DNA from 3 places in the Paenibacillus sp. cl130 genome. Region 3 is predicted to be linked to each of the others. Evidence: predicted binding sites of a transcription regulator. Region 3 holds the regulator's gene; each other region holds the start of a gene.
What was found. The regulator Rex, encoded in region 3, represses fermentation and respiration genes when NADH is low (regulators of the CRP and FNR family bind a similar motif). The targets are predictions, from matches to a motif close to TTGTGAAATATTTCACAA.
Positions count from the first base shown of each region.

Region 1: BM358_RS22610 (DoxX family membrane protein) is a predicted target of Rex. The motif match lies at 1,746-1,763, and genes of this name have one in related genera.
Region 2: BM358_RS14640 (formate/nitrite transporter family protein) is a predicted target of Rex. The motif match lies at 1,316-1,333, and genes of this name have one in related genera.

Region 1 is NZ_FOYG01000010.1:49,260-52,445, forward strand. It holds gene BM358_RS22605 (hypothetical protein) at 1-908, opposite strand, end outside; gene BM358_RS22610 (DoxX family membrane protein) at 1,122-1,640, opposite strand; gene BM358_RS22615 (DUF3048 domain-containing protein) at 1,890-2,984, shown strand; gene BM358_RS22620 (DUF47 domain-containing protein) at 3,173-3,186, shown strand, end outside.
Region 2 is NZ_FOYG01000004.1:496,249-499,434, reverse strand. It holds gene BM358_RS14650 (molybdopterin-containing oxidoreductase family protein) at 1-34, opposite strand, end outside; gene BM358_RS14640 (formate/nitrite transporter family protein) at 408-1,241, opposite strand; gene BM358_RS14635 (FAD-dependent oxidoreductase) at 1,630-2,991, opposite strand.
Region 3 is NZ_FOYG01000002.1:137,805-140,990, reverse strand. It holds gene dinG (ATP-dependent DNA helicase DinG) at 1-1,341, shown strand, start outside; gene BM358_RS06965 (redox-sensing transcriptional repressor Rex) at 1,386-2,039, shown strand; gene BM358_RS06960 (amidohydrolase) at 2,026-3,186, shown strand, end outside.

The sequences.
Region 1 (3,186 bases), on a different contig from region 3:
TTCTTTTTAAGCCAAGTGGATACCTGCGTAGTACGCTGATCTCCATTTTGATCCAACAGTGTCATAAATGCTTTCAGCTTTTGAATGTAGGTACTCTTCGAATCCATATTACGTTGAACGACGAATTGATACCCTTTTTTCGCATTCGGATGAATCTTCCCGGTATCATAATCAAATAATGGCGTATTGTTCGTGCCATAGAAAGTATAGAAGAAGTACAGATCGTGCAATTTTTTTATAGCTTGTGTACGGTTGGAATGAGGATATTGGTTTAAAAATGCCTCCTGTGCCAGCACTCGTCCGGCTAACTGTTGATAGCCGATACGGAGCGCGGCATCCTTGGTAGCCGCCTGTCCGGATTCCATCGCCATGATGTCAATATAGCTGCGGATATCTGTCGTGGTGTGCTTCCCGAAGACTTTATATTTTTCATAGTTGATGACTGGGTAGTACATGCCTTCTGCAGTTTCAAGTTTGTAGCCGGCATCTCTTGTTTGAGTTAGCAACTTTTTCAGGTTCACATCGCTTGAACGGATGATTACATTTGTGAACGAATCACCGGGTTTATAGATTTGATTTATTTTGGTTTGAACAGAGGCCGGGTATAAGGTCTTTGCATAGGAATCCAATTGCTGTTTCTGCGCATTTTCCAGATGAAGCACCATGATGGTAGCTTGAGAGGCTGGAATGGATTGAATATGCTTTTGCAAATAAGTGAATGCCTGAGGTAGCTTGTCGGGTTGGCGTAGTAGCTGCTCGAAGGTCTTGGAGATAAGTTGTACACTTTCTGCCTGAGATGTCGTAGTAGACGTCGCCGCTTTGACTGATGTCGTATATCCCAATCCCATAGTCTGCACTGTGAAAGTTACGGCTGCGAGCATGAGATAGGCTTTGGTAATTTTTTTCATGATATAACCCTCCATTACGTTCTTTGATGTAACTGTAGTGTATAGGGTAAATGTATCGTGAGCATTCCATGTTGTATCCAACTTGTAAACGTTTGGGGGGATGATGAATCCGATAAAAGAGTTCGAGTTAGAAGGAGCTGAAAGACCTCTTGTGAGCATAACAGCACAAAAAAAATAACCATTACCCGGAGGATAACGGTTATTTTGGGATGTTTAAGCTATTTTTCGACTAGGGTCCGCTGGAAAGGTATCTTTATTTTTACGAAACAGTCCACGCAGGAAGGGCAGTACCCAACGGTCAAAGCCAATTCTTCCGGCATTTGCACCAGCAACTACAAGGAAGATTTCAAACAGCAGGTAGATTGCATTGGTGCTTACTGTACCCGAGAACAGGAACGAGAAGTTCATAACCATAGCCATCAAAGCAGCCAGTGTAGTCAATGTACCGAGAAGCAGGCCAACCCCTACCAAGAACTCACCCAATGGGATCAGGACGTTGAACAAACCTACATTCGGCAGGGCAAAGGCTTCGAGGAACGATCCCCACCAGCCTTGTACAGCGGGATGGTCTCCACCTGTTTTAGCAATGGCCCCCGAGATAAATCCGCCTGCATCGAATCCACCTGTCAGCTTTTCAAGTCCGTGGGTCATCCATTCATACCCTAGATAAACCCGTACTACAGTCAGCAACCACATTGCGACTTTGTTCTCACGTAACCAGCTGTTAAACATTCAAACCACTCCTCTTTCTTAATCTATAATGTTGGTTGTATTTCATTTTGTTGGGGATGATCATCTTTGCTACACCTTTATTGTAGTAGGTTCAGTTACAGTTATTTGTGATAAAAATCACAAAGTCTAAATATTTTTTAAATTTTAATGTCTTCAGATAAGTATTCTATAGATTGGTCATGCTTCAATCAAGACAAAAACAGGAAATAAAGCTTATAATGAGAAAAATAACTAAGTGGAGGGATGAACTTGTCCGGGCCCATTTCCCAACGAAATCATTGGTTGCGTGTGATGGCCTCAGCTCTGTTATGCATGACGCTGATGTCTTGTTCTGCTATGTCCAATACGGGTGAATCTGAATCCGTTCCCCAACTGACCAAGCAAGAAACAGAGAAGGAGGCACTTGAACCGCCGAAGGAGCAGTCTATTCCGGCATTTACAGCTCCGCTCACCGGTCTTCCGGTGGAGCAGCCAGTTTTGGAGCGACCGCTCGCTGTCATGATCAACAATGCTCCGGCTGCACGTCCACAGGCAGGACTTAGCCAGGCAGACATGGTATATGAAGTTCTTGCAGAAGGTGGGATTACCCGTCTGGTCGCTTTTTTCCAAAGTCATGGCGGAGATGTAAAGATCGGACCGGTCCGTAGCATTCGACCGTATTTGATTGAGCTGGGCGAAACCTATGGTGCGTTGCCGATACACGCAGGGGGAAGCACAGATGCCTATGCGATTTTACAGCAGCAGCGGAAGGAACATCTGGATGAGATTTCAAATGGAGGGGCTTACTTCTGGCGAAGCAAAGATCGTCGTCCTCCACATAATTTATACACAGACGTGAACAGACTGCGCAAAGGAAGCGATAGTAAAGGGTATGCCAAGCAGACGGACGTTCCAGTATATTCTTACCTCAAATCCGGTGAAACCCCAGTTATGGTGGACGAGACTGCATCATCTTTACAAATCCGATTTTTGCTTAAAAGCTATCGGGTATCTTATACCTATGATCCAGCGGATCAACAATATAAGCGTTTTGTGAACGAAAAGTCACATGTGGATCAAAATAATAACCAACAGCTCTCAGCAGCCAATGTCATTGTGATGAGCGCTAGACATCGAACGTTGGATGATGTAGGCAGATTAAGTGTTGAGTTGGACGGTAGCGGAGAGGCCATGGTGTTTCAACAAGGACGGTTAATACAGGCTGAGTGGCAACATACACCAGGCGATGCGATTCGTTTTATGAAAAATGGGGTTGAAATCCCGTTAACACCAGGTACATCCTATATACATGTGGTACCTGCAGATACTTCACTAAAGGAACATGTAACCATAGAAGCAAATTAGAAAACGAAATACACCTTTTTAGGGAAAAAATGTCGGATAATGACCTTCCATGTCGGGCAATGTATACGTATATCATGAAATTTGCTTTTACAAACATTACAAAAACATTGATGAGTGTGATAAGATAGCAAAGGTTGTCTATTGCAGTCGAAACAGGTTGCGGATATTTTCGTAAAGGGGTAATCGTTATGAGATTGAAGAA
Region 2 (3,186 bases), on a different contig from region 3:
TGGCCTCAGGAGGCGCGCTATTGCGATGATCCATAGTGTTGATGCTCCTTTCCGTTACCGTTTCCAAAAATTACACTGATCTTATCATATCCACAGCTTTGGCCTATGGCAAGAGAAGGATTTTCCCACACAGCCGCTCTCCAAAATATTAAAAAAATCCGTCTGCTGCATAGAGCAAAACGGATTTTTTTAAGAATCATAATTTTTTTCGACATCCTGTTTCATCATATCTTACCGAGGGTAAAAGAGATCAAGGCATTATGGGACGAGAGCACACTCATCCTCCATGCCAAATCATGGACCACTCCCAAAAAAATCCGCCATGACAGGTTTCGTTCCCCCGGGCCTGTCATGGCGGATTTGCTTTGTTTATTGCTGTTTAAAGTGCCGTAATTAAGCAGGATCACTCAACGGATTTGATGTGCAACCGAAGAAGTGGTTGGAGATTCATTCACTGGATGTGCGTTGGCTTGAGGCTTTTTTAAATAGGCCAACCAGTAGGCTCCAGCCACAAACAGGCTACCTCCTACCAAATTCCCCAGCCAGACAGGAATGAAGTTCATAACATAATCTGCCCATGAAAAGTGGCCTGCAAAGATAGCCGCCGGAATGAGAAACATATTGGCAACAACGTGCTGAAATCCAATAGCGACAAAGGCCATGGTCGGGAACCAAATCCCCATAATTTTGCCGCCAATTGAGTCTGTGCTATAAGCCAGCCATACAGCCAGTGCTACGAGCCAGTTACATCCTATACCCGATATAAAAGACTGCAAAAAGCTTTCATGTAGCTTATGTCCTGCCATATCCACCACTTTGTCCAGGTAAGGGCCCGTTTCTGTCAAACCCAGCACATGGCCAAAGAAAAATGCAACGAATAACGCACCCGCAAAATTACTGAGCGTAATAATCGCCAAATTACGAAGCATGGCCCCTGTCTTAATCCGTCCTGCCCATCTCGCCAAAGGAACCGCCATCATATTGCCGGTCAGCAATTCTCCGCCGGCGATCAAAACTAATACCAGACCTACAGGGAACACCGCAGCTCCAATAAAGGTGGCAATGCTTCCCCATTCTTTAGGCGCACTTGCAATAACACGTATATCCAGCAAAAACCCGAGTGCAATAAATGCACCTGCCAAAAATCCCAGTACCACCGCCACAGTCCACGGGTTGTTCGCCTTGGCCACTCCTGTTTCCACCGTCTTTTCGGCAATTTGCCCCGGTTTATAGCTCGCCATATGTCCCCGCTCCTTTAATATCTTTTCACTAAAATGTTCTTCTTTCATATTTTATTTAAAATCAGTGATTATGTTTGTGAAAAAAATCACTTTATCAAGCATTAAAAAAACAGCCCTTGGAAAAAGGACTGTCTTTTCTGTATTATTACATCTACTGCGCTACTACGCGCTTTGCATTTAGTTGTATTCTTCCTTTTCAACTGCTCTCAAGAACCAAATAACTCCACCGAGGCCTACCAGCGCTACGACTACAAGAAAAAGGATATAAAACAAATCCATAAGCTACTTACCCCCTAATCCTTATGCTACTCTATATTGTACTATAAGGATTCGTCCATACGTCTCAGATTGTTGACAAACTTATGAACAATGTCACAGACAAACCGAATTATACAGTAACTGGGTTCCGTTCGGATATTGTAGGTAATGCTTGTAAACCTGCTGCGTTCAGGAAATTCCAAGGCTTGTTATAATGCGGCTGGAAGAAGAAATCGACAAAGGCCAACTGGTCAATGGTCATATGATTTTGAATGGCTACGGATAGCGTGTTAATGGATTGCGTCAAATCTACCTTCGACATAATTTGTGCCCCCAAAATTCTCCGTGTCTCCTGCTCATATACCACTTTCAGTAATACCTTTTCGGAGGTTGGCATAAATTCAGGCCGGTAGCTGTCTTCAATGGTTACAGCTTCTACAGTCATGCCTTCGTCCGTTGCCGCCGCTTCCGTCATGCCTGTTCCTGCAATATTGTCTTCGTAAATTTTGATACCCGAAGTTCCTTGGGTTCCCATGTAGGCAATGGTTGGTTGTACCAGATTACGTGCTACCAGCGTACCCATACGAACTGCGTTGGTTGCCAAAGGGATATAAGCCGTTTTGCCTGTCGGATTATAGCGGATTGCACAACTGTCACCTGCTGCAAACACATCCGGGCAGCTACTTTGCATATAGTTATCCACAATGATCGCACCGTTAGGCAACATATCTACCTGACCTTTGAGCAGATCCGTTTGAGGTCGGAAACCGATGCAGAGAATAACAAGCTCTGTTTCATATTCTCCTTTAGAGGTCACGACTTTACTTACCTTACCGTTCGTACCCTCAAAACGACTCACCGTCTCGCCAAGTACCAGCTTAATGCCATGTTCCTTCAGGGAACTTTCAATCCGGTCTGTATACTCATGGTCCAAATACTTATTCAATATACGATCAGCACTGTCGATCAGTGTTACATTTTTACCGTTCATTTGGAACGCTTCTACCAGTTCAACACCAATGTATCCTGCTCCGACGACTGTAATGTTCTGTACGTGCTGGGCTTTCTCAATGATATCATTCGAATGATTATAGTTTTTACAGAGCAAAATATGATCAAGTTCAATGCCTTCCAGCTTCGGAATAATGGGCCATGATCCTGTAGTCACAATTAATTTATCAAATGTGTCTGTAAATTCTTCACCTGTTTGGAGATTACGTGCATGCAGCGTCTTGCCTGCCGTATCCACACTCGTTACCTCATGAAGCATCTTGGTCTCTACACCCAAGTCAGCCAGTTGATCTGGAGACGAATAAAACAGTCCGTGCGGATCTTTGACGACACCACCTACGTACAGAGCAATACCACAAGATAAGAATGAAATATTATCATTACGCTCATAAACGGTAATTTCGGCATCTGGATAACATTTAGCTGTATTGACGATAGCTGCCGTGCCTGCGTGTGTACATCCGATAACTGCTACTTTCATGTTAAATTCCTCCTTGGTGTGTGGGCATAAAATGTATAATAATTGTGAATAGTTTCACGTAAACGGCTCGTTAGCGTTTGTGATTTATTTCACTTCATGCGCTTATTATAGTGTGATATTTTTCACATTACAATAGCTTTTTAAGATATTCACAATTTGTCCACATTTAAAAAAGAAAGGATATACGAGTTCAGT
Region 3 (3,186 bases):
CTTCGTCAACAGTTGGCAAAATCGGGGCACGAGAAGTCGGCGGATTGGGCTTCAACCATCGACCAGATGTATCCGCTCGTGTTAGAGGTTAAGGAAACTTGGGACCTGCTAAGCGACAAGCTGTTTGGCATGTTGCCAGAGCGAAGCGATGCGACACCGGGTGAAACAGGACAGTTTTCTTCCCGTCTCAAACCTTCGGCCAAGCCTGCAAAGTGGGATCAGGCGGGTGCTTTGGAAAATCAGCTATATGTAACGATGAGCGAAATTTTGCGCAAGGGCGACAAGCTGATGCTGGACGTCAAGGAAGAACATGACGATTATGCGGCAGATAGCCTTATTACAGATATCACGGGTCTGCTCAAGGATTTGGCGGGAATCCGAGAAAATTTGCGCTTTTTTATCCGACTCGATGATGAAACAACCGTATACTGGCTCGAAGCGAGTGGGCAATTCCGTAGTAAATCATTGCAATTTTATGCGGTGCCCGTCGATGTGAGCCGCCAGTTGAAAGAAATGTTTTTTGACAAAAAAAGAAGCATTATTCTGACGTCTGCTACCTTATCGGTAGATAAGTCGTTTCAGTACATGATCGATCAGCTCGGCTTGCAGGAGGCCGCAGATCAAGAGCGGCTGATGACTTCGCAGCTCCCGTCACCCTTTAATTACAGGGATCAGGTGTTGCTGGTCATTCCACGGGATTTCCCAAGCGTGAAGGGCAGTGTAGGAGATGCACACTTTGTAGATATGCTCGTTAGCTCTCTAGGAGCGACTGCTCAGGCGACGCGGGGGAGAATGCTCGTTCTGTTTACTTCCTATCGGATGCTCCGGCAAGTGTATGAGCCGCTCAAAGAGGCCTTAGCATCCAGCGAAATTACTGTGCTGGGACAAGGTGTGGACAGTGGGAGTCGCAGCAAGCTAACCCGCCGTTTTCAGGAAGCCAAAGCTTCTGTATTGCTGGGAACCAGCAGCTTCTGGGAAGGCGTCGATATTCCAGGAAAGGCTCTGACTTGTCTGGCCATTGTTCGCTTGCCGTTTCAACCGCCGAATCACCCGTTGCTGGAGGCAAAAAGCGAGCTGCTTCAGCAGCAGAAGAAGAATCCATTTATGAAGCTGTCTGTACCACAAGCGGTCATTCGCTTCAAACAGGGATTTGGTCGGTTAGTACGTACAGCGAGCGACCACGGGGTCGTTATCGTTTACGATACGCGTGTGATCGAATCCTATTACGGAAAGCACTTTTTGTACTCGTTACCGGGACCAAAAATGGAGCATATGCCATCGGAGCAAATGGTGCCCCGCATCGCCGAATGGCTCCAATCCGCCCCGGAGACAGAGGCATAACGGACGGACACTAAGTATGTTCGTTACAATTAGGGGGAGCAAGTATGAAATCAGATAAAATTTCAGAGGCTGTCGTACGGAGGTTACCCGTATATTTACGTTATCTGAATGCACTTCACAAACGGGAGGTGGCTACGGTCTCTTCTCAAGAGTTGGGACAGAGGCTAGATTTGAACCCGGCCCAAATCCGTAAAGATCTCGCCTATTTTGGAGATTTTGGTCGGAAGGGTATCGGTTATGATGTTTCTTATTTAATTGAGAAAATACGCCATATCCTGAAAATCGACCAGCAAATTAATGTCGTATTGGTCGGTGCGGGTAATCTGGGGCAAGCCCTTTCGAATTATAACGCTTATTTAAAAGACAATATGAAGATTGTAGCAGTATTTGATGCGTTTCCAGATAAGGTAGGGACCAAGATCAATACATTGGTCGTTCAACCGATGGATGAACTGGAAGCCACTGTGAGAGAAAAAAACATTCGAATCGGGATTATTACCGTACCTGATTTTGAAGCACAGCACGTGGCTGACAGGCTTATTGAGAGCGGAATTGGAGCGATTCTGAACTTTGCACCGACTACTCTCAAGGCACCGGCCAACATTCGGATTCATGCCACAGACTTTACAACTGATTTGCTTAGCCTCGCTTATTATTTGGAGGACGGAAAGGAAGAAACACAATATGACAGTGAATAAATGGATGATTAAAAACGGCTCTTTTGCCGTAAATGGATCAGAAGCTGGGGTAGTCCATGGTTTTATGATTGTGGAGGATAGCCGTATTACTTATATTGGCGAAACTTTGCCTGCGGGTGAGGAAGAGACGGAAGCGATCGATGGTAAGGGGCTATTGTTTTTACCTGGTCTGATTAATACTCATGGTCATGCGGCGATGTCTCTGCTGCGTGGGCATGGAGATGACTTGGCACTTCAAGTATGGCTTCAGGAGAAAATGTGGCCTATGGAAGCCAAGTTTACATCTACGGACGTGTACTGGGGTACGTCCTTGTCTGTGCTGGAAATGCTGAAAGGTGGAACAACGACCTTCCTGGATATGTACGATCATATGGATGAGGTGGCTCGTGTAGCTGAAGAGTCAGGTATTCGTGCAAGTCTGATGCGTGGAGCAATTGGACTATGCTCGGAAGAAGAACAGCGAATCAAGCTGGCTGAGGCCGTGACTTTTGCGCGTAACTGGCATGGTAAAGCAGACGGGCGTATTACAACGATGATGTCTCCGCACGCGCCATACACATGTCCACCTGCGTTTATTGAAAAATTCGTACAAGCTGCGCATGATCTGGACTTGCCACTGCATACGCACATGTCTGAGACGATCGCCGAAGTGGAGCAAAACGTACGCGACTACGGTTTGCGTCCAGTTGCACACTTAGATAAGCTTGGCTTTTTCTCCCGTCCTTCGCTTGTTGCCCATGGCGTTCATTTGAACGACGAAGAAATAGCTTTACTGGCTGAACGTGGTGTAGCGGTTTCGCATAATCCTGGTAGCAACTTGAAGCTGGCAAGTGGTGTGGCCAGAGTGCCTGAATTGCTGCGTGCAGGGGTTACTGTTTCTCTCGGAACGGATGGTCCTGCCAGCAATAATAACCTGGATATGTTCGAGGAAATGCGTCTGGCGGCACTTATTCACAAGGGTGTATCCGGTGACCCTACGGCAGTTCCTGCAAGTGAAGCGCTGCGTCTTGCAACAGAATACGGTGCAAAGTCGATTGGTTTAAAAGAAGTAGGAGCGTTGGCAGCGGGCAACAAGGCTGACTTTATCGCGTTGGATCTGAATCAGGCACATTTCTTGCCGCGTACAGATCTTATTTCCCATGCGGTA